Regions from separate parts of the Virgibacillus sp. FSP13 genome, predicted to be linked through region 2. Evidence: riboswitches for the same ligand, from Rfam matches in the RefSeq annotation. Region 2 holds a riboswitch; each other region holds the start of a gene.
What was found. A riboswitch is a leader RNA that binds a small molecule or an ion and turns the genes downstream of it on or off. The one in region 2 is predicted to bind S-adenosylmethionine.
Positions count from the first base shown of each region.

Region 1: it holds a riboswitch for S-adenosylmethionine, as region 2 does, so the genes downstream of both, ACW2QC_RS15580 (methionine ABC transporter ATP-binding protein) here and ssuE (NADPH-dependent FMN reductase) in region 2, are expected to answer to the same signal.
Region 3: it holds a riboswitch for S-adenosylmethionine, as region 2 does, so the genes downstream of both, ACW2QC_RS11775 (LLM class flavin-dependent oxidoreductase) here and ssuE (NADPH-dependent FMN reductase) in region 2, are expected to answer to the same signal.
Region 4: it holds a riboswitch for S-adenosylmethionine, as region 2 does, so the genes downstream of both, metK (methionine adenosyltransferase) here and ssuE (NADPH-dependent FMN reductase) in region 2, are expected to answer to the same signal.

Region 1 covers NZ_JBSVKG010000021.1:47,150-55,118, reverse strand. Annotated here, with positions in the region: gene ACW2QC_RS15595 (M20 family metallopeptidase) at 1-1,084, opposite strand, end outside; gene ACW2QC_RS15590 (MetQ/NlpA family ABC transporter substrate-binding protein) at 1,109-1,927, opposite strand; gene ACW2QC_RS15585 (methionine ABC transporter permease) at 1,940-2,590, opposite strand; gene ACW2QC_RS15580 (methionine ABC transporter ATP-binding protein) at 2,580-3,611, opposite strand; SAM riboswitch class I at 3,685-3,788, opposite strand; SAM riboswitch class I at 3,884-3,990, opposite strand; gene ACW2QC_RS15575 (NAD(P)H-quinone oxidoreductase) at 4,093-5,070, opposite strand; gene ACW2QC_RS15570 (MATE family efflux transporter) at 5,253-6,602, shown strand; gene serS (serine--tRNA ligase) at 6,647-7,921, opposite strand.
Region 2 covers NZ_JBSVKG010000026.1:8,797-16,765, reverse strand. Annotated here, with positions in the region: gene ACW2QC_RS17020 (ABC transporter permease) at 1-433, opposite strand, end outside; gene ACW2QC_RS17015 (ABC transporter ATP-binding protein) at 430-1,161, opposite strand; gene ectA (diaminobutyrate acetyltransferase) at 1,568-2,086, shown strand; gene ectB (diaminobutyrate--2-oxoglutarate transaminase) at 2,131-3,378, shown strand; gene ACW2QC_RS17000 (ectoine synthase) at 3,425-3,811, shown strand; SAM riboswitch class I at 3,933-4,040, shown strand; gene ssuE (NADPH-dependent FMN reductase) at 4,164-4,715, shown strand; gene ACW2QC_RS16990 (LLM class flavin-dependent oxidoreductase) at 4,755-6,131, shown strand; gene ACW2QC_RS16985 (aldo/keto reductase) at 6,268-7,203, shown strand; partial or broken gene ACW2QC_RS16980 (GTP-binding protein) at 7,614-7,969, shown strand, end outside.
Region 3 covers NZ_JBSVKG010000012.1:37,978-45,946, forward strand. Annotated here, with positions in the region: gene ACW2QC_RS11750 (GntR family transcriptional regulator) at 1-7, shown strand, start outside; gene ACW2QC_RS11755 (DUF1648 domain-containing protein) at 4-1,110, shown strand; gene ACW2QC_RS11760 (alpha/beta hydrolase) at 1,363-2,616, shown strand; gene ACW2QC_RS11765 (AI-2E family transporter) at 2,653-3,813, opposite strand; gene ACW2QC_RS11770 (ATP-grasp domain-containing protein) at 3,966-4,916, opposite strand; gene ACW2QC_RS11775 (LLM class flavin-dependent oxidoreductase) at 4,928-5,980, opposite strand; SAM riboswitch class I at 6,104-6,211, opposite strand; gene ACW2QC_RS11780 (DUF3219 family protein) at 6,423-6,719, shown strand; gene ACW2QC_RS11785 (BCCT family transporter) at 6,996-7,969, shown strand, end outside.
Region 4 covers NZ_JBSVKG010000010.1:10,744-18,712, reverse strand. Annotated here, with positions in the region: gene ACW2QC_RS10540 (hypothetical protein) at 1-128, shown strand, start outside; gene ytkD (RNA deprotection pyrophosphohydrolase) at 158-637, shown strand; gene ACW2QC_RS10530 (ABC transporter permease) at 760-1,566, opposite strand; gene ACW2QC_RS10525 (ABC transporter ATP-binding protein) at 1,550-2,362, opposite strand; gene ACW2QC_RS10520 (ABC transporter substrate-binding protein) at 2,375-3,373, opposite strand; gene pckA (phosphoenolpyruvate carboxykinase (ATP)) at 3,710-5,302, opposite strand; SAM riboswitch class I at 5,796-5,901, shown strand; gene metK (methionine adenosyltransferase) at 6,024-7,223, shown strand; gene asnB (asparagine synthase (glutamine-hydrolyzing)) at 7,407-7,969, shown strand, end outside.

The DNA.
Region 1 (7,969 bases), on a different contig from region 2:
TTTCAGATCTAGCCGCTTCCCTAAATTCAACCGTATGACCTACTAAATCACTTGAACCTATCTTGATATGTGGATGAATAGTAGGCACAACTTGACTAACGTTGCCTGCGTCGGTAGAGCCTAAAGCAGATTTCTCCTCTGTATGAACTGTCTCCCCTAAGTCCTCAATTACTTCTTTAAATACATTGTCAAAGGTACGATTAATAATAAAATTATCTACTTCATTTTGAAATGCAGAGACTTTTACCGTTGCCCCAGATGCCAATGCTGCTCCATTTGCAATACCTTTTACCTTTTCTGTAACCTCATTTAACACCGTTCTAGTCTGAGCTCTTATAAAGAATCGTGCTTTCGCATATTCAGGTACAATATTTGGTGCAGCACCTCCATCCGTAATGATGCCATGAATCCGAACATCAGACGGCAAGTGTTGGCGCAAAGCATTGATCCCATTGAATAGTTGTATAACACCATCCAGTGCATTGATTCCTTTTTCTGGTTTTGCCGAAGCATGTGCCGGCTTGCCGAAAAATTCAAAGTCTAGTGGATCAACACCTAAGGTTGGTCCAGTTAAATTTGTTTCATTGCCAGGGTGGAGCATAATTGTTGCATCAATATCTTTTAATAAGCCTGCCTTTACAAAGCTTCCTTTTGCACTACCATTTAGACCACCTTCCTCTGCAGGTGTTCCAAGCACAATTAGTTCTCCCCCAATTTCATCAATTATTTTACTTAAGGCTACAGCCGCCGCAACACTTGTTGTTCCGATAATATTATGTCCGCACGCATGGCCTATTTCTGGAAGGGCATCATACTCAGCTAAAAACCCAATTCGCAATCCTTCTTTTGTTCCTCTTCTTTTAGCTAAAAACGCTGTCTCATGTCCTGCTATTCCCTTTTCAATAACAAATCCTTCATGACTAAGAATATCTGTTAATAACCCAGAGGCAAAAAACTCCTCATTGCCAATCTCTGGCTTATCATGTATCGCGTGACTTGTATGAATATATTTCTCTTCATTTTCCTCTATATTTTCAATAATACGTTGTTTGATTTGATCCAATCCCTGTGTAATAACAGTCATTATCATCCGCTCCTCTATATTTTTTTAGTAACCAATTTTACTTAACGGTACAAATGTTGGTATTGAGTTTCCATTACGTTCTTCAATAATAAAATCTGCAACATCGTCTGATTGATAAATCTCTGCCAACTTGTTTAACACCTCATCATCTTTGTCTTTTGACTGGACAGCAATGATATTAATGTATGGTGTTGCCGTTTCATCCTCGTGATAAATGGAATCCTCTAAAGGACTAAAGCCAGCGTCTACAGCAATTCCATTATTAATAATTGATGCATCAACATCCGGCAAAACACGCGGGGTTTGAGCCGCCACCAATGTTTCAATCTGTATGTTCTTTGGATTTTCGGCAATTTTATCAATTGACCCATTCCCATCAAAATCATCTACTAGCTTAATTAGGCCCGCTTCTTGAAGTAATAACAATCCTCGGCCCATATTCGTTGCCTCTTTTGGTAAAGCAATTGTCGCACCATCGGGTAAATAATCTACTGAATCATATTTTTCAGAGTACAACCCCATTGGTGCAATGACTGTTGTTGCAATTGGAGTAAGATCTAAATCATGTTCTTTAATAAATGCGTCAAAATAGGAGACAGTTTGAAAGGCATTCACATCAATCTCCCCTTCCGCTAATGCCAAGTTTGGTTGAACATAGTCGGAAAAGCGAACAATCTCAACGTCAATTCCCTCCTTTTTTGCCTTTTCTGCAACATAATCCCAAATCGTTGTGTCAGAACCACTAATTCCTACTTTTACACTTGATGCCGCATCACCACTTGAGCAAGCACTGATGGCCATTGATAAAATCATAAATAATAATAGAAAACAAACTTTTTTCATAATCCTCTCTCCCTATCGTCGTCTAATTTTTCTTGATAGTATATTTCCAGTAGATTGTAGACCTTGAACCATGACAACAAGTATCGCCACTGTAATAACCATAACTACCGTGTCAAAGCGCTGATACCCATATGTAATTGCTAAATCCCCAAGTCCACCACCACCGATCGCACCAGCCATCGCTGATGCACCGATTAATCCAATCGTTGCAATCGTTAACCCTAATAAAAGTGAACTTAATGCTTCTGGAATTAAAAAGCGAATTACTATTTGTCTAGGCGTTGCCCCCATTGCTTGAGCGGCCTCCATGACACCAGGATCAACCTCTAATAGTGAGTTTTCAATCAACCTAGCAATATACGGACCTGAAAATAGTACCATTGGAACAATTGCTGCTGCGGTTCCAATTGATGTTCCTACAACTAGTCGGGTAAATGGAATAACTGCAACCATCAAAATAATGAATGGTATCGATCGAAACACATTTACAATTGCATTTAGGACGTTAAATACTGGAGCATTTTCCCATAAATGTCCTTTACGTGTTACAACGAGCAGGATTCCCAATGGTAAGCCAATGATCGTAGCGAATAATAATGAAAATGCAACCATCGAAACTGTTTCCCATAGGGCCGCGAGAATTTGATCCCAATCAACTAACATCCTCTAATACCTCCTTAACCGTTACTTTTTGTTGGTTAATATGCATAATAACTCTACTCACTTCTTTCGTTTCACCTGCAAACTTCACAATTAAGTTACCAAATGGTGTCCCTTGCAATTCCGTAATACTACCAAACAAAACATTTACCTCTACATCAAATCGTTTAGCTATTTGCGATAACAGCGGATAACCTGCTGATTCCCCAACAAAAACAATTCGATAAATTTGATTGGTAGATTCTTGGGATTCAATTAATTGATGGACTGATTTCGGTATTTCATCGTGCATGACTGTACTTACAAAATTATGGGCAATTTCCGTTTTGGGCTGGGCAAATACATCAAATACAGATCCTGATTCAATCACTTTACCCTGGTTAAGCACTGCCACCTTATCGCATATTTCACGGATAACCCCCATTTCATGAGTAATGATTAGAATGGTAATGTTATATTCCTGATTAACTTTCTTCAAAAGCCTCAAGATTGAATTCGTTGTCTGCGGATCAAGTGCCGATGTTGCCTCGTCACACAATAGAACGGATGGCTGTGTTGCCAAGGCTCGCGCAATACCTACTCGTTGTTTCTGGCCACCTGAAAGCTGATCTGGGTAATTATCAGCCTTATCACTCAGTCCGACAAACTCCAACAGTTCATTAACTCTTTTTTTAATTTCTTCCTTAGGTGTCTTCATTAGTAATAACGGCATTGCCACATTCGTAAAAACCGTTTTTGAATTTAGTAGATTAAAGTGTTGAAAAATCATTCCGATGCTTCGTTTTGCTTCCCTTAGTTCCTTTGGAGAAAGACTGAGTAGATCCTGATTATTTACAACTACTTTTCCAGAAGTCGGTCGTTCAAGTAAATTCACACAACGTATCAATGAACTTTTTCCGGCGCCACTAAATCCAATAACACCATATATTTCGCCTTTTTCGATCTGTAAATCAACATCATCCAGTGCCTCTATCTGTTGTTCGCCACTTTGGTATATCTTCGTTACGTTCTCAAAAGTAATCATTATTCCCCTCCTCTTTAAAATGAAAAAATACCCCTTCTTGAAAAACAAGAAGAGGCATTTACGGGTTTCCCTCTCCTTATCTTTCAAGCCTATTGCTTGCTGGAATTGGCACAGTACTTTTACAAGTCCGCTGCCGAGGTATCATAGGGCCAGCCCCTCCACCTCTCTGGATAAGAAGTCTTGCTATTTAGTTGTTTATTTGCATATGGAAATAAAAAATCCCTCCTTATGATATTCATAAGAAGAGATTTGCATTTTAATTCCGCTCACTCTTCTTATTTTTCAAGCGAATGCTTGTTGGATTTGGCACAGTTCTTTATAAAAAAGTCCGTTGCCGAGGTTTCATAGGGCCAATTCCCTCCACCTCTCTGAATAAGAAGTTACAAAATATTCATTTGATATTGTTTAATACAATACTACCGTTATGAAGCTTTGTCAATGCATTTTTTAAAAATTTCAAAAGGTGGTATTGTAACAATGATTAGTTAACAGAAATGACTATCTTACCAATATTTTTATTTGCTTCCATATATCGATGTGCTTCTTGAATGTCTTTGAATGCAAAGGTATGGTCAACAATTGGCTTCAGCTTTTTCTGATTGAATAGGGGGATTGCCTTTTGAATAAATTCCTCTGTCAAAGCTTTTTTATAGGCATCACTTCTTGGCGTTAATAATGTCCCTTTCAGATGGATTCGCTTTGCAAGAATTGACATTAAATCTACTTTTTCAACCTCTGTTCCACCAAGTACACCAATCAGCACCCAGCGTCCATCGATTGCAATGCTTCGTAAGTTTTTCTCCCAATAGGAAGCACCAATGAAGTCGAGTATGACGTTTACCCCTTCTTGATCGGTGGTTTTTAAAACTTCCTCCGCAAAGTTCTGTTCTTTATAGTTAATTCCAACATCTGCGCCAAGCGACTGACAAAAACCTAATTTTTCTTGTGAGCCTGCCGTTGTAATAATTTTTGCGTTTGTCATTTGCTTGGTTAATTGGATAGCCGCTGTACCAACCCCACTTCCACCTGCATGGATTAGAACCGTATCTTGATCCGTTAGATTACCCAACCAAAATAATGTTTGATATGCGGTGAGAAATACCTCTGGGATCGCTGCCGCCTCTTCAAACGATAAACTTTCCGGAATCTGTATTACTCGATCAGCCGGCATAATAGTATATTCTGCATAACCCCCGCCATTTACCAGGCCCATCACTCGAGTTCCAGTTTCTATATCTGTTCCCTCTGCAGCCTCTACCACTTCTCCAGCAATCTCAATACCTAAAATTGGATTTTGCATATATCCAGATTTACCTTCACGCGTCATGATATCAGTACGATTAACTGCAAATGCTTTTACTTGAATTAACAGTTCCCCACTACCTATTGTTGGTTTCGGAAATTCCTCAAATTGTAATTGTTCTGCGCCACCAGGGTTATTAACTGCAACTGCTTTCATTATATAGCTCCTTGTAAACTTATTTTTGTTGGAAATTAGTATATCATAATAGCGTATGTACAAAAAGAATGTCGAAATATATCGATCCGGTCAGGCAGTGTAATTTTGATTCAGTTTAATGGACTATCCATAACGGGGAGATTAAAATAGATGGTAATTTGTATTCTCAGAGGTGAACCGATATGAGCACTTTAAACCAGCGTTTAGCGACACAATCTGCAACCAAAAGTTTTTTTCAATACTTTATTCCGACACTACTTGGTATGATGCTGATGTCTGTGAATGTTGTCGTGGATGGTATATTTGTTGGAAATGGGGTTGGCCCTGTTGCTTTAGCCAGTGTGAATATTGCGGTACCCGTCTTTTCTATTATCATTTCCATTTCTTTGCTTATTGGAGTAGGTGGCGGGACACTGTACTCAATGGCAATGGGAGAGGGGAATAAAAAACATGCACAAGGACTATTTACTATTTCATTTGCCTTTCTAACACTTGTAACGATAATTATCTGCTTGATCAGTTATTTGAATATGGATGGTCTTGCTAAATTATTTGGAGCAAATAAAGAAACGCTTCCTTATACGGTTGATTACATGAGAATATTGTTGATTTTTTCATTAATTCTAGCCTGGGAAAATTTTTTCAGTATTTTTGTACGAAATGACGGTGACCCACAACTGGCCATGATTGGTTTAGTTGTTTCTGCACTACTCAATATTTTGCTAGATTATTGGATGATCTTTATCCTTAATTTGGAGGTAACGGGCGCAGCGTTGGCAACGGTGATTGCAACTTTTGCAGGTCTTATCATTTATTTGTTTCATTTCTTTAAAAAAGATTCCGGTTTGGTATTTGTTAAAGCAAAATGGAAAGTAAAAGATGTAAAGCGAATTTGCTCGATTGGTCTCCCTAGTTTTTTGTCTGAAGCAGGGACAGGTATTTTTGTAATGGGATACAATATTGCAATAGCCTATTATGCCGGTACAACTGGACTTGCTGCCTTTTCCGTTATTAATTATTTGCATACATTTATGTTTTTAGCATTTATCGGCATTGGTCAATCCATTCAACCAATGATTAGCTTCTATTATGGTGCCAAACAATTTAATTCCATTAAAGAAACCGTGAAAACTGCCGAAATATCAGGACTTTCGCTTGGTATATTATTTTTAGGCATTGGTTATTTTGGAGCTGACTTCCTTGTGTCGATTTTTGGTGTTGCATCCCCAGAAATTGCTGAACTTGCCGCCAAAGGAATCAAATTGTTTTTCCTTGGTTATCTATTCATGGGGACAAATTTCATCTACATGACCTATTATCAATCAATCGGTTATGTCCGTCCTTCTGTCGGTATTACCGTCTTCCGTGGATTTATTCTGTTAATAGGAATGCTATTAATTCTACCACTTTGGTTCGGAACTACTGGGGTTTGGCTTGCATTACCAGTAGCGGAAGGAATAGTGGCGATTACACTAATGATGTTTGCACGCAGTGGCGTCATGCGAAAGGGATTAAGCTCACGTGGGTTTTAATGTTAAATCCCAGGCTATTAGTAAGCCTGGGATTTTTATTTGGGTTAGCTAATAACGTCTTTTCCACCCATATAAGGTCGTAATACTTCTGGCACAACAACAGAGCCATCCTCTTGCTGATAATTTTCTAAAATAGCTGCAACCGTTCGACCAAGTGCTAAACCAGATCCATTTAGTGTATGAACGAATTCCGGTTTACCCTTTTCCTCACGGCGGAAGCGAATTCCTGCACGTCTCGCTTGGAAATCTTCAAAGTTTGAACAAGAAGATATTTCACGGTACGTATCCTGGCTTGGAATCCATACTTCAATATCATACTTTTTCGCCGCAGTGAATCCTAGATCACCTGTACACATGCTCATGACACGGTATGGCAAATTTAGTAATTGCAATACTTTTTCCGCGTGACCTGTTAACGTTTCTAATGTTTCATACGAGTCCTCAGGTTTCACAAAATGAACAAGCTCCACTTTATTAAATTGATGCTGTCTGATTAGTCCTCTTGTATCTCTTCCTGCAGATCCTGCCTCTGAACGGAAGCTTGCACTAAATGCGACATATTTTCTTGGCAAGTCATCGCCTTTTAAAATATCGTCACGGTGATAATTGGTTACAGGAACCTCAGCAGTTGGGACTAAGAAGTAATCCCAATCTTCAAGTTTAAAGGCATCTTCTTCAAACTTCGGCAATTGTCCTGTCCCAGTCATGCTTGTTCGGTTAACAATATACGGTGGTAACATTTCTTCATAGCCATGTTCATCAGCGTGTAGATCCATCATGAAATTCATAAGTGCACGCTCCAGACGAGCACCCAACCCTTTATAAAAGACAAACCGGCTACCCGTAACTTTTGCAGCTGCCTCAAAATCTAGGATATTTAAATCTGTCGCAATATCCCAATGCGGTTTTGTTTCAAAGCGAAATTCAGGAAGCTCTCCCCATTTGCGCGCCTCCACATTATCATCTTCATCTTCACCTACTGGCACACTTTCATGCGGAATATTCGGGATAGAAAGCATAATATAGTCTAATTTTTCCTCAATTTCCTTTAGTTCTGTATCATATGCTTTAATTTGTTCGCCAACCTCACGCATTTCTTTAATAACGGAGTCAGCATCTTTTTTCTCTTTTTTTAATACAGAAATCTGCTGAGATACTTCATTTCGCTTTGCTTTTAACTGTTCTGTTTCAGAAATCAACTTACGGCGTCTTGCATCAAGGTCCTCAAACTTTTCTAGTTCTGATAAATCTTCACCGCGATGATTTAGCTTTTCTTTTACTTCTTGAAAATTATTACGTAAATACTTCATATCAAGCATAATTGTTTTCCTCCTATTTATCAGTACATACAAAAAACTCCCATCCCT
Region 2 (7,969 bases):
CAAGCTCAGCTGTAAAACGATTAAGGAACAAAATTCCAAGTACCATGGAATTTCCAATCATCATGCCACTAATTGGGATGATATATTGGGCGGTTGATGGTGTGATGTCCAAACCAAGTAAAATGCTTTGTGTCAAAACTTCAACAAAAATAAACGTTACAATTAGTTTCCAGGTAATTCCTTTGATTGATGCCCCTTTCTTTCGGGCGTTTTGTGTGGCAGCGGCAATCATTAAAATAACCATGAGTCCAATATAGATCATATTTTCGGAATCAAATACAAATTGAAGTATGTAACCGACAATTAGCAGTTGAATGGTCGAGCGGACCGTTGCAATGATGGTGTCTTTCTCAAGACCCAGCTTCAGTGTTTTGGACAGGATGATCGGGATAAGGACAAATAAGAGTGCTAGTGATAATGTTGTAAAGTTCATTGATCTTCCCCCTTAATAAACTGTTGTACACGTTCTGATTTAGGGGAATCCAATAGTGAAATTTCTCCACTTTCCACAACTTCTCCAGCCATCATCACCCACGTATAATGCCCAATTTCCCTGGCTTGCTGTAGATTATGTGTAATCCAAACGATTGTTGTGTTGTATTTTTCATTGATGTTTATAATCAATTTTTCAATTTCCTGTTGGGAAACTCGATCTAATGATGAGGTAATTTCATCAAGTAACAGAATCTGTGGTCGATTGACAAGGGTACGAGCAATCGAAAGTTTTTGCCGCTGCCCGCCGGATAAATCCTTGACATTACGTTGCAAATACGATTCATCTAGTCCAACCATATTGATAAAATCCTTTGCTGTATCTGCAGAAATTTGCTCACCCTGAAGTTCCAATGGTAATGTCAAATTTTTCAGAACTGTTCCGTTAACCATTGTTGCCTGCTGAAGCGCCATCCCCACATCCCGGCGTAATTCGGTTGGCTCATAGTCATTGATGTTTTTACCTTTTATGTAAATTTCGCCTGCATTTGGAGACTTCAATCCATTGCAAAGTTTGAAACATGTTGTCTTACCTGCACCTGAGGGACCGACTAATGTCGTGATTTTACCTTTGGGGAATGAAGCAGTAATATTATTGAGAATATGCAGGCCATCACTGGAATAGCTTACTTCATTAAATTGGATTGCTGTATTTCCGCTTGTTGTCATATCGAATCACTTCCTCGTATCACTTTTTGCTTCGTGTAGCATATTGCGTATATTATATCATTTGGAAAAATGATGAACCAATGCAAGATTGTCTAACTCTATTTTTAGTTTTTCGTAAGCCTGTTAAAGCAGCAACCAACAATGCGAAAACAGCCGTTTAGTATGATGGGTCGAATAATTCCCTGAATAGTTTAAAATTCCGATTATTATTCAATATTTGATAGCTATTTAAAAGCTTTGTCGCCTATTTCCTCTTAATCAAGCTTAAGCCTGTTTAAACACAATATATAAAGTTTAATCCATTTTGACGGAATTTTTCCTCTAGTTTAAGCTATTTAAAGTACGCAAAATATTGAAGAAAAAATAATTTGGAGGTGGGAGCATTAATAAAAGCGGAATCGGAGAAATGGTAAAGCCTAAAGAAATGAAAACCGAATTTCACTTTCGCACGCCTGATAAAGACGATGGCGCAGCAGTCTGGGAATTGATCAAACATACAGGTGTTCTTGATCTTAACTCTTCCTATAGTTATATCATGTGGTGTGAGATATTCTCAGGCACGTCAATCGTTGCTAAAAGGGACGGAGAAACAGTTGGATTTATTTCCGGGTTTGTTCGCCCAGATAAACCGAATACACTTTTCATCTGGCAGGTAGCTGTTCATGAATCGCAACGAGGTCAAGGATTAGGGACGAAGATGCTTTTTCAATTACTAGATCGTGAGTCTTGTGAGGACGTTCATTATGTTGAAGCAACAGTCTCACCATCGAATATACCATCGCAGCACTTATTTTTAGGTCTTGCGAAAAAACTTGAGACGAATTGTATAACATCTAGTTACATTTTATCGATTGATTTTCCACGAACAGGACATGAAGATGAATTGTTGTATAAGATTGGACCTATTTCAGAAGAAAATAAATAAAGGGAATGATGCAGGTGACAACAGCAGTATTAAGCGATGCGAAAATGAAAACGTTTGAAGAACTTGAGTCTACAGTAAGAAGTTACAGCAGAGGCTGGCCAACTATCTTTACAAAGGCTAAAGGATATAAGTTATGGGATATAGATGACAAAGAATATATTGATTTCTTTGCAGGTGCCGGAGCATTAAATTATGGTCATAATAATGAGGCAATGCAAGAGAAAATGATTGATTATATACGTAATGATGGAATAATTCATAGCCTCGACATGGGTACAACGCCAAGACAAAAATTTCTAGAACGATTTAATGACGTTATACTTACACCTCGTGAACTCGACTATAAAATTATGTTTCCTGGACCAACAGGAACAAACACAGTCGAAAGTGCCCTTAAAATTGCTAGAAAGGTTACTGGACGTGATACTGTAATTAGCTTTACAAACGCATTTCACGGCATGACAATCGGTTCCCTTTCTGTTACAGGAAATTCATTTAAACGCCATGGTGCTGGAATTCCACTTCACCATTCAGTTTCCATGCCATTTGATGAATACGTGGAAGATCAAGATTCAATTGCGTATTTGGAACGATTTTTAGAGGATAGTGGAAGCGGTGTAGCATTACCGGCAGCTATCATTTTGGAAACCGTTCAAGGTGAAGGTGGTATAAATGCTGCAAGAATGGAATGGCTGAAAAGAATAGAAAATATTTGTAAACGCTGGGACATTTTATTAATTGTTGATGATGTTCAGGCAGGATGCGGCAGAACAGGTACTTTCTTTAGTTTTGAACCTGCTGGAATTAATCCGGATATTGTCTGTCTTTCCAAATCGATTGGCGGAATTGGCTTACCAATGGCAATTACGCTAATTAAACCAGAATATGATCAATGGGGACCTGGTGAACATAATGGGACATTCCGCGGTAATAATCTAGCATTTATTGCTGCAGCGGAAGCATTGACCCATTGGGAAACAGATGAATTAAGTCAGGCAATTAAAGAGAAGGCATTTATTTTAAAAGAAGGCATTAAATCTATTATCGAAAAATTCCCGGAGCTTAATGGTGAGGCTCGTGGTAGAGGCCTTATGCAGGGGATAGCAGTTGACAATACAAATGATCTTACAAGTAAAATTTGTTCAGAAGCATTTAACCGTGGCTTAATTGTTGAAACTTCAGGACCAAACGATGAGGTCATTAAGTTCCTTCCACCGCTAATTATTGATGAGGAAGGACTTAAAAATGGACTTGGAATCTTGGAAGAAAGCATACATGACGTTCTTGCTTAATATATTTTAATAGATATGCTTATAAATGGAGAGGAGAAATGAAGAAATGATCGTAAAATCACTTGAAGATATTATAGGTACTGAGGACGAAACATCAGGAGAAAACTGGACGAGTCGCCGGTTTTTATTGAAAAAGGACAATGTTGGTTTTAGTGTGAATGATACGTTAATTAAAGCTGGTACTGAGAACTACTTTTGGTATAAAAACCATATTGAAGCAGTTTATTGTATTGAAGGTGAAGGGGAAATTGAAAAAGTAGAAACTGGTGAAGTATGGCAGCTTAAAGCAGGAACAATGTATACACTAGACGAAAATGATAAGCACCTACTTCGCGCAAGAACACAAATGCGCATGGTGTGTGTATTTAATCCACCACTTGTAGGAACAGAAACACATAATGAAGAAGGGTATTATCCATTGTTGACGGAATAAAGTAACAGGAGAGAAGGGGACATATTGATCAGTACCTTCTCTCCTTCTAGTACATAAGAAATTTAAATTCATGCTTGACTTATCGGATTAATAAGAATAAACTATATATTAAAATTAAATAATCTTATCAAGAGAAGCCGAGGGATCTGGCCCTATGAAGCTTCAGCAACCTCTGACATTTTTCAGGAAGGTGCTAATTCCAGCGGGAGTAATTCTTGGGAGATAAGAGCGGAATTTGAATGTTAATCGTAATAACCCTCTTTTCTCACGTAAAAGAAAAGGGGGTTTTCTTATGAAAAAGTTTACAGTAGCGAAATGACGAACGTTAGAAAAAAAGAAGGGATGATTGTTTATGAGTGAAATTGTTGTTTTATCCGGAAGTCCATCCGCATATTCCCGATCAGAGCAGGTCCTAAAATATTTGGGAACTTTACTTAAACAGGAGCATTTTTCGGTGACCCATATTTCGGTTAAAGATGTACCTCCTGAAACTTTATTTTCGGGAGATTTTGATAGTCCGACCGTCCGGGAGATCGCGACATTAGCCCAAGCAGCTAAAGGTGTCATAGTCGGCTCACCTGTCTATAAAGGCGCTTATTCGGGAGTTTTAAAAGCACTGCTTGATATACTTCCGCAAGATGTGCTCAAACATAAACCGGTCCTTCCACTCATGACAGGTGGGAGTATGTCTCATCTTCTAGCAATTGAATATGCATTAAAGCCTGTGCTAGCAACATTAAAAGGACATAACCTAAAAGGTATCTATCTACTTGATAGTCAGATTGACAAACAAAAGAAAAATCCAATAGTTGATGGGGACATTTTACAACGCACCAAAAAGCAACTACATTACTTTATCGAATTAGTGTATAAACAAAATGCACTAGCATCTTCATTGTATTAAAGAAACACTTGAGAAAAAATGAAGGAGGGCAATCAAAATATGCCAAACAAACGAATCTATTTAAATGCGTTTGATATGAACTGTGCGGGTCATCAATCTCCTGGACTATGGACTCATCCAGAAGATGAATCACATCGCTACAAAGATAGTGAGTATTGGATTGAACTTGCTAAACTACTGGAAAGAGGTCGATTTGATGCTGTATTTATTGCGGATGTATTGGGTACGTATGACGTATATCAAGGTTCTCGGGATGCGGCTGTTCGGCAAGGAGCACAATCCCCGGTTAATGATCCTTTATTAGTCGTTCCATTAATGTCAGCTGTAACGAAACATCTTGGATTTGGTGTTACAGCATCTGTCACACATGAACATCCTTATCCATTTGCTCGCCGGATGACAACGTTAGATCATTTGACGAAAGGGCGTGTGGGATGGAACATTGTAACCTCCTATCTCAAGAGTGCTGCAGTCAATATGGGATTAGCTGATCAAATGAAACATGATGAACGTTATGATATTGCAGCAGAATATTTGGATGTATGCTATAAGCTTTGGGAAGAAAGTTGGGAAGATAATGCTGTTAAGGTTGATAAAGAAAATGGCATCTACACGGATCCTGACAAAGTCCATGATATTCATCATGAAGGAAAATATTTTAAAGTTCCTGGTGCACACTTAAGTGAACCATCGCCACAACGAACGCCTGTCCTGTATCAAGCGGGTGCATCTACAAAAGGGCGTGCATTTGCAGCTGAAAATGCGGAATGTGTGTTCATTGGTGCGCCAACACTTGCCGTAGCCAAAGAGACGGTTAAACGGCTCCGTGCGGATATCAAAAAAACGGGAAGATCTCCGGAAGAAGTGCAAATCCTTACGATGTTTACACCGATAGTTGGTAAAACAGAGGCAGAAGCGAATGCCAAATTTGTAGATTATCAACAGCATATAAGCCATGAGGGAGCACTCGCTTTATTCGGAGGATGGACCGGAATTGATTTATCCGTTTATGAACCAGATCAAGTTATCAGTTATATTGAGAATGATTCAATTCGCTCAGCACTTGAAGGTTTTACAAAGATGGATCCTAATAAAGGATGGACAGTTGAAGAGATTAAAAACTTCGTCGGGATTGGGGGCATGAGTGCCTATACCGTGGGTTCACCTGAACAAGTCGCTGATACGATGGAACAATGGGTAAATGAGGCTGGTGTTGACGGCTTTAACATTGCTTATGCGATTACACCTGGTACGTTTAAAGACTTTATTGAGTATGTTGTTCCTATCTTGCAGGAAAGAGGATTGGTTCAACGAGAGTATGAAGGGAGTTCACTACGAGATAATTTATTTGGTCATGGAGATCAGTTGCCAGTTCATCATCCTGGAAAACAAATGAAGGATTTGCTTGTTAAGTGAATTTCTTGATAACTTTCCATATAGTGCGTGTTTATTAGTAGCCTTTATAAATGCAGTTTATTTTTTGAGATGTATGGGTACAGTTAAGAAGTAAAATAGTTTCATTGATAGTCGAAGTAAAGGAGTCGATAACGCTATGGCAATTCAAACATATTTGGGCAAATCAGATGTTGCAGTATATCCGATTGGTTTAGGTACAAATGCAGTTGGAGGTCACAATATCTATCCTGATCTGCTTGATGAAGAACAAGGGAAAGATGTGGTTCGAACTGCAATTGAAAATGGTATCAATCTTCTTGACACGGCGTTTATCTATGGTCCGGAGCGATCAGAGGAATTGATCGCAAAGGTGATCAAAGAATATCGCCGAGAAGATATTGTGCTAGCAACCAAAGGAGCACATAAATTTGTTGGGGATAATACAATCATGGATAATTCACCAGCTTTCTTGAAGCAGCAGGTGGAAAATAGTTTGCGCCGGTTGCAAACGGATTATCTCGATTTATATTATATTCATTTTCCAGATGACGATACTCCAAAGGATGAAGCTGTTGGTGCGTTAAAAGAATTAAAGGATGAAGGAAAAATTCGTTCTATCGGCATATCCAATTTTTCAATTGAACAGGTAAAAGAAGCTAATATAGATGGATATGTAGATGTTTTACAATCTGAATATAATCTGTTGAAACGAGAAGCTGAAACAGACATTTTCCCGTACACAGCAGAAAATAACATCACATTTATCCCATATTTCCCTCTTGAGTCTGGTCTTTTAGCAGGTAAGTATAATAAGAACACGAAATTCTCGGATATGCGTGCGAACAAACCGAGTTTCCAGGGAGACTTGTTTACGCAAAACTTAGAAAAAATAGAACAGGTTAGAGAAATTGCAAATGCCTATGATGAAGAGGTTGCTCACATTATTCTTGCCTGGTACTTCTCTCGTCCATCATTGGATGTGGTCATACCTGGTGCTAAACGACCTGAACAAGTAAAGAGTAACAAAAGAGCCGCAGAAATCACATTATCGGACAAAGATATAAAACGAATCGATGATATCTTCGGTCAATAAATATGAAACATTTTAGACCTTGATAGACGTAAGGCCTTTTCTTTTACTTTTATCTCGCATTAACGGGCAGTAATACTTCCACTTCAAAAATTCGAGGGAATAAATAATTGTAAGTGGGGGGGCGACTGCCCGTAAAAGCCCGATTCTGTTCAACCAACATTCAGTGGGGATAAAGAAAACCCTGCTGAATAAATTTTTACTTTATAGTGCGTGTTCAAAAAGTTGCCAAATTAGAAGCAAGAAGATCGAGGCGGCGTAGTCTTGAGGACCGCAAAGACAAGCCAACGAAGAGATTCGCCGCTTATCATTTGGTGACTTTTTGAACAACCTCTTATAACACCTCATGAAAAACGATGGACGATTTTTTGGTATAATAAACGTATTCGTAAAAATTTGGTCGGGGTGACACAATGAATAAGACAATCGGAATAGTAGCACATGTTGATGCTGGGAAGACGACCTTTTCGGAGCAACTACTTTACCATACAAAAAGCATCCGACAAAAAGGCCGTGTTGATCATCGAGATGCTTATCTTGATCGTCATGATATTGAAAAGGCACGGGGGATCACGGTATTTGCAGATCAAGGGCTAATTACATATAAGGATTCCAATTATTTTCTGATTGACACCCCTGGTCATGTGGACTTTTCTCCGGAAATGGAACGAGCCATCCAGGTGATGGATTATGCTATTGTCATGGTTAGTGCGGTTGAAGGTGTAGAAGGTCATACAGAAACAGTTTGGCAATTGCTGCAAAAATATCA
Region 3 (7,969 bases), on a different contig from region 2:
GGAATGAATATGGGGATCTTTTTATTGATTGCAATCATGATACCAGTGTTCATATCGTTAATGTTTATCCCGTATTGGACCAGAAGAACAGAAAGCTTTGGGGTTTCCATCCCGGAAAAAGTGTATCATCATTCCGAGATCAAAGCGATGCGTAGACAATATACGATTATTATGGGGACGCTTAGTGTTGTAGTGTTAGGTGTGTTTTTACTGCTGTCAACTACTATTATAGCAAGCGAAAATGCACTTAGTATTTTGTTTAGTTGTTTTATTTTAATGTATATCGTGCTTGGATTTTTTGTTTATCTGCAATATCATAACAAAATGAAATTGCGGAAACGGCAAGAAAACTGGTCAAAGGAAAAATCACAGCTTGTTGTTGTTGAAACAGGATTTCACAAGCAAAAAATTACGTATTCTAATCTCTGGTTTTTGCTACCGTTTACAGTTGCTATTGTTACGATGGTTATGACGCTAAATCATTATCAGCAGATTCCAGATAGGATCCCGATGCAATATAACTTTTCTTGGGAAGTGACTAATTATGCGGATAAATCATATCGCTCCGTTCTTTTTACGCCGATCATGCAAGTATATTTAACATTGCTCTTTCTGTTAATTAATACCATTATCGGTAAAGCCAAGCAACAGGTAAGTGCGGAGAATCCAGAGAAGTCAGTGAGACAAAATATTACATTTAGAAGAAGATGGTCAGCGTTTACGATTATTTCTGGAATCGCGTTAATTCTCATGTTTTCTTTGATACAACTTTCCTATATTTATCCGATTAATCAACAAGTGCTTATGATTGTCCCGCTAGTACTAACATTTGCCATTGTGATAGGGGCTATCGTTTTATCGGTAACAACTGGCCAAGGTGGAAGCAGAGTGAAAATGGGTAAAGGTGAAGATGGAACAATGATTGATCGCGATGATGACCGGTATTGGAAGCTTGGGCAATTCTACTTTAATAAAAATGATCCAGCGTTGTTTTTAGAAAAACGGTTTGGAGTAGGTTGGACCAATAATTGGGCCCATCCATTATCATGGTTCATTCTTATCGCGATTATCGGTATAGCAGTTGGATTACCTATATTACTAGGGGTCTAGGACTTCATAAAGGAAGGGTTCAATGAAAAAATTATTAAAAGAGCGTGTTCAAAAAGGAGGATAAAAAGGACCGAGAAGTTCGAGGCGGCGTAGTTTCGAGCAGCGGAATGTATACATTTAGATACATGAGCAGCGGAGAAACAAGCCAACGAAGAAATTCGATGTGTCATTTTTACCGGACTTTTTGAACAACCTCTAAAAGGAATTGCTGTGACTCTAATAATTTTTACGATAGTGGGGTGCGATGATAATATGAAGAAGGATGAGGATCAAACGAAAGATAATGTTACGACAGCCGATTTAGCCGGAACATGGAAGGGCCAAATCGAAATACCAAGTCAACCTCTAGAAATCATTTTGAAATTTTCTGAAGGTGAAGAACCAAATGGAACAATTAGTATTCCAATACAAAACGTTGAAGACTTTTCTTTATCTGATATTGTGCTGAAGGGTAATGAAGTTTCATTTATGATGCCATTACCAGGTCAGAAAATAAATTTAGAAGGGAAAGTGGAATCGGATAAGTTAAGCGGAATATTCACACAAAACGGCCAAAGCTTTCCATTTACTGTTGAAAAGGGTGAAACAAATAAACAAGCGGAATCAGAACAAGAGAATTTCCTATCAATTGAAACAAATAGTGGTGTGCTGTACGGATCCATCCTTGTTCCAAAGAAAGGGGAGAAATTTCCTGCTGCTCTAATTATTCCAGGTTCCGGACCAACCGACCGTAATGGAAATTCACCAGGGTTACCCGGGAAAAATAATAGTTTGAAGCTACTTGCTGAAGGATTGGCTAAGAACGGAATCGCTAGTTTACGTTATGATAAACGCGGCGCAGGGAAAAATACACAGGCCGTAATAGCAGAAGAAGATATGCGATTTGATCAATTTGTTACCGATGCAAAACAATGGATTGCAAAGCTAGAAAAAGATGACCGATTTACGGATGTCATCGTGATTGGTCATAGTCAAGGGTCACTTGTTGGGATGATGGCAGCTGAGAATTCTGGTGTGAGTGCATTTATTTCGCTTGCTGGTGCAGGTCGTTCCATTGATCAAGTTTTAACAGAGCAGTTAAAAACGTTACCTGATAATTTGTATAAACAAAGTCAGACTATTTTGGAGCAGTTGAAAGACGAAAAAATTGTCAATAGCGTAAGCGACGAATTATTGAGTATTTTTAGACCAAGTGTTCAACCGTTTTTAATTTCATGGATGAAATATAATCCAACTGAAGAAATAAAACAACTTGATATTCCAACATTAATTGTAAATGGAAAGAACGATTTACAAGTGTCTGTTGATGATGCGAAAAGGCTTGCTGAAGCAAAACCAGATGCTAAAATTCTTTTGATCGACAAAATGAATCATGTATTAAAAGAAGCCCCAGCAGATAGGGAAGGTAATATGGCCGCATACTCCGATCCATCGCTCCCATTAGCAGATGGCTTCATGGAAGGAATAATTGGATTTCTAGGTGAACATGATATTGCTGGAAAATAAAAGACGGCTGCCCCGAAGCAACGGGGCAGCCGTCTTTTAGTCTTCTTCATTTTGAGTTTGATATGCCCCGTATTCCTCACCATAATAACGGTTATAGCGCGATTTAAACTTCCCGAATAAATAAACTACAATTACTTTTACGATAGCATAACCCGGAATACCGAGGATAACCCCGACAATCCCGAATAAATTTCCTGCTGATAACAGTACAAAAATAATCGTTAACGGATGAATTTTCATTGTTCTTCCCATGATGTTTGGGGAAATAAAATGGCCTTCTAAAAATTGAACCACTGCCCAAACAATCGCTAATTTCAAAAGCATAAAAGGTGATTCGACAATTGCGATAATAATTGCTGGCGATATGGCGATAATTGGCCCAAGGTAAGGTACAACGCTTGTTACCGCAGCAATAATGGCTAATGTAATCGCATATTTTAGGCCAATAATTAAATAGCCAATAAATAAAAGAACCCCAATACAGGTAGCAACAATGATTTGCCCCTGAATATAAGAGCCAACTTGAACATCCATGTTGTGAATTATTTTATTTGCGTCATCTCTATATTTAGGAGGTATTAATTTTAAACAATACGTTTTAAACTTTTTACCATCCTTTAATAGGAAAAATAAAATAAATGGAAACGTAAAAATGACAACTACTACATTTGTTAGTGTACTTGCAACGTTACGTATTCCTTCTACTGCGCCACCAAGGTAATTGCCGATTTTACTTGGCAAATCGCTTAAATAAGATGTGATCCAGTTATATCCTTCCTCATAATAGGGGCCTAAAAAGGAATGTTGGATCCATGATTTTATTCCATCTCCCATTTGTCGCAAGTAGTTTGGGAAATTGTTCGCTAAATCCTTTACCTGTGACTCGATTGCTGGTGCGGAAAGGAGAGTAATCCCCGTCAGTAGTCCACTAATACCCAGTATAATAATGAGAATACCCCAGATTCGTTTAATATGTAGCCGTTCTAAAAGATTTACAATCGGGTTTAACAAATAAAACACAACAAAAGCTAGTATAATTGGTGGTACGATTGTTGAAAAAATAATGATGATAGGATTGAAAATAAATGATACTTTGTCATAAATATATATCGTGATTCCAATAAGGATTAATAGAATCAACCCAAAAAATAGGTCACGACCACCAATAAATTTTATAAATCGACTTGCTGTTTTCATATGGTGGCTCTCCTTTCTTATTAACCGTATTATAGATGAAATGATTCAAAAATTCCATAACAAGAAAAACCCGTGTAGTGTCGTAATATGAGTATACGAACTTCACGGGATTTTTGTTTCATTGTATTATATCATTCAAGGTTGGGAGTCTATCAGTAGTTTATTGATTTTACATTTAATTGACTACCCAAGTATTTTGCCAATTCAAGCATACCATATTTGCCAGCTACTGCTTCTGCATCGGAGTTATAGTTTGTATTTGTGTTGATATCATAGGTGAAAATTTCTCCGCCTTTGTTGCGAATAAATTCGATTCCGGCAACTTTAATATCATTTTGCCATAAAAATTCTTCATATTTTTCAATGATCGGCTCGTTGAAATCTTCGATGATTTGGAATTTCGGTTTCTCTGGCTTTTCTTCGCCTACTGGGCAAAAAAGATCATCGATTGTGCAGGCATCGGCAGGGCACAATTCGAATCCTTCTGACGTATCAACTTGAACGGCATAGACAAATTTTCCACCAACGAATTCGCATCGGGTAATATACGATTCAGGTGATTCGATGTACTCCTGAATAAGTGTAACGCCATCAACGGACGGTTCAAAAGCGGGTCCTTCTACATATCCCTGCAATGCTTCAATGGAATGGAATAGCTGCACACCTAGTCCTTTCCCCGCACGATTATGCTTTGTTATGAAAGAAGATAGCCCGGAATCCTTAGCAGCCTTAATGATTTGGTCTTTTCCAACGGCAGCCAACGTTTTCGGCGTGCGAATCCCAGCAGCATTTAAGGCCATATATTGATTTACTTTGCTAACTTCAAGCCTTAACGCACGACTTCCATTGATGACAGTGCGACTGTGGCGCTCGAGCCATGCCAAGACAGCTTCAGTTAATTCGGCTGCAAAGCGGTGCTCTCTTGTATGGGAAGACGCACTCATACGGCTATAAAAAACACCTTCTGGAGGAACAGTCGATAGGTCAACTGTTCCTTCATCTAGATGCCATTCTTCATATGGTAACTGCAATTCAGTTAATCGTTTTGTCAAATGCTCGGTCCATTCATTATTTTCATGAAGCACATATATTTTTTCCGACATTCCAATGCCTCCTATTGGTTTATTTTTAAGTTACGTTTCTCCTCGACAAGTGGCATTACTTTTTCCGAAAAGCGCTTCATTTCCTCTAATTGTGGAGAGAATTGTAAGAGTAAAAGGTCAACTCCAGCATCCTCAAATTCGATGATGCGATTAGCAATTTGCTCAGGTGTTCCGATTAAGTTTGGACGCAATCCCCGGTTGGAAACGGAATAATCATTTAGTTTTACTTGCTGCTCAAGCTGTGATTTGCTGACAAAATCTTGATATCCTGCATAGCCGTCCGCATTTTTAACATCGGTGATCCGTTTCCATTCTTCTACTACCTCTTCTTCCGTGTCACGGCAAATGATGTATGCAGCCAATCCGAATGATTTAAATGTAGATTTTCCTGCTGCTTCTCGGCGTGCTTTCATATCCTCAACTTTTGCAGAAATTTCTTCTAATGTTCCTCCATGCATCACGTAGGCATCACAATTATTGACAATGACTTCTTTTCCCCGTTCACTCTCACCGCCTGCGTAAAGAAGAGGATTTGGCCGTTGCACTGGCTTCGGTTCCAAATGTGTATTGGCGACCTCATAAAATTTTCCTTTATGGCTGAACGTTTCTTCGGTCCAGAGCCCTTTCATTACTTGTAAAAACTCCTCGGTACGGTTATATCGTTCGTCGTGTGCTGTGAAATCCCCACCGTATTGACGCGCTTCCTCTTCCCACCAGCCTGAGACTACATTAAATGTGAAGCGGCCGCCCGAGATACGATCAATGTTAGCGGCCATTTTTGCAGTTACAGCTGGGTTATGGAATACAGGACGCATTGCCGCCATAATTTCGATTTTTTCTGTAACAGCTGCAAGTGCTGCAGCTGTTGACCAAGCTTCCAATGAGTCATGTTCAATTCCTTTTATATCGTTTAGATACAATTCAGCAATTAATGTTGTATCATATCCCCATTTTTCTGCTGACTGAATCACTTCTTTTGCGTAATCAAATGTTGGTGGCATGTGTTCATTATCTACATTTCGTAACCATCCACCAAAAATAGGTAGCCAAAAACCGTATTTCATTAATAACCTCTCCCTTTTCACCATAAATTGTATGACAAGATGAAGTGCCAGAAATATGTTTGATCACATTTTTCATAAATAAAAAAACCTCTTCGATAAGAAGAAGTTTTGTACATGGCTTCCATCTTATCTTGCAGCCGTTAAACGCTGCTGGAATTAGCACCTTCCTGATCATTATCAGTGGGTTGCCGGGTTTCATCGGGCCATTCCCTCCACCACTCTTAATAAGAAATGTATTAAATTAAAGTAATCATACCAGAAAAGTATGTATTAAAGCAATCAATAAGTGAATTTCACTCATTGGAGGGACTACGAAAGGACGTTGCGCTTTTGGTCGCCCTATTCGTTAACGAGGGTTAAAAGAACACTGAAGCAATAACAATAGAAATAACTAAATTCAACTGCTAGAATTTAGTTAGGTTCAAGAAGGGTGGCAAAAATAATGAATCAAAAAGTGATCATAAACAATAGGACAATTAATGTCGACAATTTTTACGAAGATACAGTTGTGAATAAATCTAAGGCCGAAAAATTACTTAAAATAGGATTTGATTTTAAAGTTAGCAGCAGTGACTACCACGAAATTACAACCTTGCTATATGCTAATGATTTTCATGTGAAAGTTCCAGAAAAAAATCTCGAATTTCACGCAACTATTTACTCCTATTCGACGTCAATTACAAATCTCTATCAAGATGGTGCAGTTGGTGATTTTAAATTGGAATTAATGGAGGAATAAGCGCTTAGCTGAATACAACGTAACAGATTATTTTTACAAACAAAGGAATATTCTATATTTGACGGATATATTCAACATCCCTATAATGAACAACTATGTGTTATTTAAAAAAGGGCAAGTTGTGGTTTTTCGTAATTGTAGTTTGGTTATTATCTTCCATCCATCGGTCTGTGTGGAAATATTATAGAGGTTGTTCAAAAGTTACTAAATGACAAGCGGTGGCTTTTTGAACACGCACTTATCGACACTTGCTCCTAATTAATTAGGAGGAAAAGCGTGTACGAAAAAGAGAATAAAACAGATTGGACAGTGTTTTTAATAAGTGGAGGATTTGTAATTTTATTCATTGTGTTATCTTTCATCAACAGCACGATGGTGGGCGATACGATTGTTAAATTATTTAATTGGTCTGCGAAGTATTTTGGAGCCTATTGGCAGGTACTATTGTTGGCAAACTTTGTAATTGGGATCTATTTTGTCTTTTCAAAGTATGGAAGGGTTCGTTTAGGGAATCAAGCAGCACCGAAATACAATTATTTTAAATGGATTTCTATGATTCTTTGCACATTACTTGCGAGCGGGGGAGTCTTTTGGGCGGCGGCTGAGCCAATGTATCATTATATGACTACACCACCGTTATTCGGTGAAGGATCAGGTAATATCCCGGCCGCTTTTGCGCAAGCCTTTATGGATTGGGGATTTTTGGCATGGGCCATACTTGGGACATTATCCACAATTGTGATGATGTATGTGCATTATGTTAAAGGGCAACCGCTAAAACCCCGAGCAATCCTATATCCGATTTTCGGGGAAAAAGTCTATCATAAAAGTATTCTTGGTTCGCTTGCTGATATCATCTCGATTATAGCAGTAGCAGCAGGAACACTTGGACCTATTGGCTTTCTGGGGTTACAGGTAAGTTATGGATTACATGATTTATTCGGTATACCCAATGTGTTAACGACAAGTATTATTATTGTATTAGTATTGTCGATGATAGCTGCTATTTCTGCGGCAACTGGTGTTGATCGTGGGATATTACTATTAAGTCGCATCAATGTAGGTTTAACTATTTTATTAGCCGCTGTTGTACTTATTATTGGGCCAACTATGTTCATTATTGATGCTTTTGTTTCCGGGGAAGGCTTTTATTTGCAAAATTTCTTCACGATGTCATTGTACCGTGGTGATGAAGCATGGCTTGGTGCATGGACTGTTTTTTTCTGGGGATGGTTTCTCGGCTATGGCCC
Region 4 (7,969 bases), on a different contig from region 2:
TAGAACAGAATCAAGCAAAGGTTGTACAACATAACAGTTCCGATTTACATGGTAACTACACAATTGAATTGATATTCACGTATAGTAACGATGACTGGAAGATCACGAATATCGATTATGCTTACTAATTTTTGATGAAATGAAGGCAGTTGAACGAATGAATACATTTAGAGATTATTACAATAACGAGGTTAAGCTTTCTTTTGCTAATCATCCTTTTTCGAAAGCCCCTAAGCATGTTTGGGTGATTTGTAAATTCAAAGATGATTGGTTATTAACAAAGCACAAAGACAGGGGACTAGAATTTCCGGGTGGTAAAGTAGAGAAAGGCGAATCGGCAGATCAAGCAGCAATACGGGAAGTAATGGAGGAAACTGGTGGAACAGTAAAATCTATTCGTTATATTGGTCAATACTTTGTTGCTGGAAAAGGTGGGAATATCATTAAAAATGTGTATTTTGCAAAGATTGACGAACTAACATTGCAGAATACGTATTACGAAACGGATGGTCCTGTACTGTTGAATGCTATTCCAAAAGATGTAAAGCATAATGATCTGTTTAGCTTCATCATGAAAGATGGTGTCTTAACACATTGTATGGGGTATATAAGGAAAAATGCTAATGCTTTTTTCTAGTACTGTAAGTTAAATTCCCAAGTATTACTAAAATCCTAATTGCAATAAAAATAGCAGAAGCGAATGCTTCTGCTATTTTTATTGCTAATTTCTATGCGATCAGTTGTGATCTTTTCCTGTTTTTAACCTGTATGCTTGATTAGCCAGCTTTCTATTTTTTCAACAATTTTGTACATGATACCTGCAACAATTGCAATTAGAATCAAACTGGACATAACCAAAGTGAAATCAAAAACTTGGAACCCATAGACGATTAAATAACCTAAACCTTCTTTCGAAACGAGAAACTCACCTACAATAACACCAACCCAAGAAAGCCCGACGTTAACTTTTAGGGTGGAGATCATGGTTGGTAGTGTAGCTGGGAATATAGCCTCTTTAAAACATTGCCAACGGGTAGCTCCGAAGCTTTTTAACACTTTCTCATAGTTCGGATCAACTTCCCTAAATCCAGAGTAAACAACAAGTGTCGTAATGACGACGGAGATTATTGCGCCCATCGCAATGATCGAAATATAGCCGGGACCGAGTGCAACAATAATGATTGGTCCAAGTGCAACCTTTGGCATTGCGTTTCCGATTACCAAATAAGGATCCATAATTTTAGATAGTCTGCGCGAGGTCCATAAGATGGTAGCTATCAAGATACCAAGTAAAGTTCCGATAATAAATCCAAGCACTGTTTCAACCAATGTTACTTGCACATGGGAGATTATCGAACCATCGGAAAATTTATCGATTAATTGGTTCACAACTTTGGATGGGGAACTAAACAGTAATGGATCAATCCAATATAATCTGCTGGCAATTTCCCATATCGCAAAGAAACTAATTAAAATTATAATTTGCCATGAAAAGACAATCTTTTTTTCGCGCTTTAATTGATTCTTATAGTTTTCAAAAAGGTGTTGATCAGGTTTCTGTTCCATCAGTATCAGGCACCACCTTTTTGTTAGAAGTTGAATCATTATCATTTAGCGCATCCCAAATCTTATCAAATAACAGCTGATACTTTGGGTGTCTGCGGACTAAAAATGGTGTTTCATTACGTAATTCAATTGGAACCTCAAACACTTTAGCAATTGAACCAGGATTAGCATCCATTAAAAGAATACGATCGCTCATGGAAATAGCTTCCCCAATATCGTGCGTTACCAAAATTGCTGTTTTATGATAGGATCGTAAAAGTTTGGAAACTAAGTCTTCCAGTTTAAGTTTCGTTTGATAATCAAGGGCCGAAAATGGTTCATCCAACAACAAGATCTTTGGATTCGTGATCAATGTACGCACTAAGGCAACACGTTGACGCATTCCACCTGACAATGAATCTGGATAAGCATTCGCAACAGCTGGTAAATCTACTTCTTTTAGTAGTTGTAAAGCTTCTTCCTTTGAATCATTTATATTTTTGCGTCCGATTTTCGGTCCAATTAAAACATTATCTATAATGGTTTTCCATGGAAACAAATAATCCTGTTGCAGCATATAGCCAATTGCTAGCTTCGATTCACGTAAAGATTTTCCCTCTAGTAAAACATCACCAGCAGTTTGCTTCATTATGCCAGCAATAATAGAAAGAATCGTTGACTTGCCGCAGCCACTTGGACCAAGCAAGGCAACAAATTCACCATCACGGACTGAAAAAGAAATATCATCTAACGCTTTCGTATAACCCTTTTTAGAAAAATAATGGTGTGATACATGTTCTAAGGTAAGAAATGACATGAACCTTCCCTCCTACTTACCTATAACTTTCTCAGCAATTTTTGTATTTACCAGATCTTCATAGGATACTTCCTCTGGCAGTTCTCCAGCTTCTTTCATAATCGCCTCTAGATTACTCCATTCTTCTTGATCTAAAATAGGATCAGTAGCAAATGAACCTTGACTTTTATAGCGTTCAATCGATGAAGCGAGCATTTCTATATCTGTATCCTCAAAATATGGTTGAATCACCTTTGCGATAGCTTCAGCATCGTTGTCCTGTACCCATTGTTGTGCTTTGTATACCGCTTTCGTGAAATTCTTGATGTCGTTTTCGTTCTCACTAATAAAGCTTTCTTTTGCCATAAATACGGTATATGGTACATGGCCGGATTCTTCACCAAAAGATGCAATGATATGACCTTTTCCCTCTTTTTCAAAAATACTTGCAGTCGGTTCAAATAATTGAACGTATTCTGCGTCGCCAGACACAAATGAACCTGGAATATTGGCAAACTCTATATTTTGTAATAAGTTTAAGTCTGCATGTGGATCAATATTATGTTGCTTAAGTACGAATTCACCAACCATTTGCGGCATCCCACCTTTACGCTGACCTAAAAATGTACTATCTTTTAGTTCATCCCAAGTGAAATCAGGGTGTGATTCTTTCGCAACTAAAAAAGTACCATCTGTTTGCGTTAACTGGGCAAAATTAACAGCATAGTCTTTTGAATCCTGGCCGTAGACATACATTGATGTTTCAGAACCCACAAGGGCCACGTCTACACCATCTGATAACAGAGCTGTCATCGTTTTATCACCACCCCAGGTTGTTTGGAGTTCCACATCTAATCCCTCTTCTTCAAAAAAACCTTTTTCGATGGCAACATATTGTGGTGTATAAAATATTGACCGGGTCACTTCAGCAAGTTTAATAGATGTGTTTTCAGCTTTTTGATTAGAACCACAAGCTGCTAGGAAAATGAGCATTATACTGGAAAAGAGCATAAAATACGTTAATTTTCTCATGCAAATCGTTCCTTTCCGTTTCAAATGGGTATTTCAACATAGTGTATGTTTTTGTAGAAAATGTGTGAACGCCTAGGGAATATTTGACTAAAAGGGGATAAAAATGTAATAGCATTTACCTGGAGCTTGACGTGACTTGTCTTGCACGAGAACAAGCAGATGAAGTTTTATATTCTTTACCTTAAAAAAACCGACCTCCATATGGAGATCGGTTGTCAGAATGTTGCTGACTAGTTCGCTTTTCAGTTTTACAACAAGCTGTGGCAACTAACCAATGCCACTGCTTGTTCTTGAAACTATTACATATCCATTAAGGATGAGTAAACAAATGTTATTTTATTCAGGCTTGTAAATTGGGCCTGCTTGCACAATATCTTCACTTGCTTGTGTGAATTTCTTGAAGTTCTCATGAAACTTAGTTGCCAGTGCTTTTGCTGCTTCATCATAGGCTGTTTTGTCATTCCAAGTGTTTCTCGGTATTAATACCTTATCAGGTACACCGGGAACATGCATTGGCATTTCTAATCCGAAAATGTCATCTTTTACTGTTTCAACGGTATTTAATTCACCTTCCAAGGCAGAATGAATCATTGCCCTTGTATACGAAAGTTTCATGCGATTCCCAACACCGTATGAACCACCAGTCCAGCCTGTATTTACTAAGAAAACATTAGAATAGAACTGATCAATCTTTTCACCAAGCATTTCCGCATAAGTGGACGGTGCTAACGGTAGAAATGGTGAGCCAAAGCACGCTGAAAATGTTGCTTGTGGCTCTGTGACCCCACGTTCTGTCCCGGCGAGTTTACTTGTGTATCCACTTAAGAAATGGTACATCGCCTGTTCTTTTGTTAACTTACTGATTGGCGGTAATGTGCCAGATGCATCAGCAGTTAAAAAGATAATCGTGTTTGGGTGACCAGCGACACTAGGTGTTACAATATTATCGATGTTTTCCAGTGAATATGCTGCCCGGGTATTTTCCGTCAGTACAGTGTTGTCATAATCCGGCAGTCTAGATTCCTCGTCAATGATGACATTTTCCAGGACAGAGCCAAAACGTATCGCGTTGAAAATTTGTGGTTCTTTTTCTTTGGACAAATTGATGCATTTCGCATAACAACCGCCCTCAATATTAAACACACCATTAGGACTCCAGCCGTGTTCATCGTCCCCAATTAAACGACGATAAGGGTCAGCCGAGAGTGTCGTTTTACCTGTTCCGGATAATCCAAAGAACAAGGCGACATCTCCTTCTTGGCCAACATTCGCGGAACAATGCATGGAAAGTACATTTTTTTGCGGTAATAAATAGTTCATTACAGAGAAAATTGATTTTTTAATTTCCCCAGCATATTCTGTTCCGCCGATTAAAATCACCCGTCGCTTGAAAGATACAAGAATAAACGTCTCTGAATTTGTTCCATCAATTGCTGGGTCTGCTTTATACGTAGGAGCAGAAACTACCGTGAATTCAGCGTGATGCGTTTTCAACTCTTCTTCAGTTGGTGTAATGAATAATTGTCTAGCAAATAAGTTATGCCATGCATACTCATTAATTACTTGAATTGGCAGACGGTGCTTTTTATCAGCACCGGCAAATCCTTTAAAGGAATACAATTCGTTTTTATCTTTTAAATAAGCTATGACTTTCTCGTATAGCTGGTTAAATTTATCTTCATCGATTGCTTGGTTTACAAGTCCCCAATCAATAAACTGTTCACAAATGTCATCTTTCACGATAAACTTATCTTTAGGTGAACGTCCGGTATATTTTCCTGTTGTTGCTTGAATCGCACCTGTTGCTGTCAATACTCCTTCGTTCCTTGCTAAGATTTTTTCAACTAGCTGAGGTACCGATAAATTGTGCTGGATATTCCCTTGTGCTAAAAGTTCATCCGATACTGTTGATCGTTCCATCGATTTCATATATGATACCTTCCTTTTTGATGGATTTTTTATAAAGACATGAAACGGTTTTCTTTTAAATCTGTTTATTAGTATAACACATTTATTTAATTAGTCCATACTAATGTATTATTTTATTTAAAATGTTGTGCTGGCCTTTGAAGAAAAGCGCAAGCGCCCGCTTAGCAACGTACAAACTGGAGCACTCCGCAATGAGATAAAGGAAACACGGTGAGGTACGAGCCGATGTTGACTTATCGTAGTGCATTGAATAACCCCCTGAAGTAACAACACACGAAGAAAAAGCGAATTAACTTTTTCGAGGAGAGGAGTGTGAAGTTTGATAGTTGCTGGGCGCTGGAGCTGGACACGGCTTACTCTGGGTCTCCGATTACTCAACCCACCGAAAAACATTTGCTGTAAGCATAATAGCGCCTCAAGTTTTATACTTTTTACATTTGAAAAAGTTGACACATCATAACGATTTCGGTACGATAAATTGTGAACGGACACTCTCTTATTCAGAGTTGGTGGAGGGACAGACCCGATGAAACCCAGCAACCATCACATTTGTGAAAAGGTGCTAATCTGATGCAAGGATTTTCCTTGAACAATAAGAGCGAAAGGCCACAACTCCTTTCCTCATGCAAGTAGGAAAGGCTTTTTTTGTTTTAAAGGGAGTTTATATAATTGATAAATACAGAGTTCCGTACCACGATATAAAAGGGAGAGATTTAGGCCAATGGCTGCAAATCGTCGTTTATTTACATCTGAATCGGTAACAGAGGGACATCCGGATAAAATTTGTGACCAGATTTCAGATGCTATTTTGGATGAAATCTTATCAAAAGATCCGAATGCACGAGTAGCTTGTGAGACAACGGTGACAACTGGTTTAGTATTAGTATCAGGGGAAATTTCAACAAGTACGTATGTAGATATTCCAGCAATTGTAAGGCAAACCATTAAGGATATCGGCTACACAAGAGCTAAGTTTGGTTTCGATGCTGAAACATGTGCAGTCCTTACAGCAATTGATGAACAATCAGCAGATATTGCTGGTGGAGTAGACAATGCATTGGAAGCACGCCAAGGAAAAATGTCTGATGAAGAAATTGCTGCGATCGGTGCAGGTGATCAGGGGTTAATGTTTGGCTTTGCTTGTGATGAAACGGAAGAATTAATGCCGCTACCAATATCACTTGCTCACAAATTGGCAAAACGGCTGGCTGATGCAAGAAAAGATGAGATTCTACCTTATTTACGTCCGGATGGAAAAACACAGGTAACGGTAGAGTATGATGAAAATGATAATCCTGTTAAAGTAGATACAATTGTCATTTCCACACAACATCACCAGGACATTTCAACCGAGCAAATTGAAAAAGATTTAATTGAGCATGTTATTCATCCGGTTGTACCAGCAAATTTACTAGATGAAACAACAAAATATTTCATCAATCCAACCGGCCGCTTCGTTATTGGTGGACCACAAGGGGATGCTGGACTAACAGGAAGAAAAATAATTGTTGATACGTATGGTGGTTATGCCCGTCATGGCGGAGGGGCATTCAGTGGAAAAGACTCGACTAAGGTGGACCGCTCAGCAGCATATGCCGCTCGTTATGTAGCGAAGAATATTGTAGCTGCAGGACTTGCTAAAACGTGTGAAGTACAGCTTGCCTATGCAATTGGCGTTGCTGAACCGGTATCCATTGCGATTGACACATTCGGTACTGGAACAGTTACGGAAGAAAAACTTGTTGCGGCAGTCCGAGAGTTGTTTGATTTACGTCCGGCAGGCATTATTCGTATGCTTGATTTGCAACGGCCAATCTTTAAAAATACCGCTGCATACGGACATTTTGGCAGAACAGATGTCTTATTTCCATGGGAGAAAACAGATAAGGTAGAGGAATTGAAGGCATTAGCGGAGAAATAAAATAGATTGTTTTTAAAATGAAAATCACGTCTTCTATTAATGGAAGGCGTGATTTTTGTTTTTCGTATAGGATCATCCGGAAATAAAACGGTTCAGCAAGATTCTTTCCATATCGAAATAAAAAACCATTTATGATATACTCTAAAAGGTATAATTACGAATCTTGAGAGTGAGGCTAGAGCCATGTGTGGATTTATTGGGATGATCCGCAATCATCCGAGTATGCCAAATGAAGAAGCAATCCATTTATTTGAACAACAAAACAATATCATCACCCACAGAGGGCCAGATGATGAAGGTTATTTTCATGATGAATATGTGTCATTTGGATTTAGACGTTTAAGTATTATTGATATAGAAAGCGGCCAGCAGCCATTGAGCTATAATGATGAAAAAATATGGCTTATTTTTAATGGGGAAATTTATAATTATGTAGAACTACGTGAGGATTTAATCAAGGAAGGGTATCAGTTCGCAACGGAATCAGATACCGAAGTAATTGCCGCGTTATTTGCCAAACATAAAGAACAGGCATTCAGTTATCTACGTGGAATGTTTTCCATTTTAGTATGGGATAAGGAAAATGAAACATTTTATGGCGTGCGTGATCCATTCGGTATTAAGCCATTATTTTATCGGGAAACAGAAGAGGGCACTATTTTTGCTTCAGAGAAAAAAAGTATTACGTTAATGATGGAAAATGAAGACGTAAGTGATGAAGCATTACAGCACTATTTAAGCTTCCA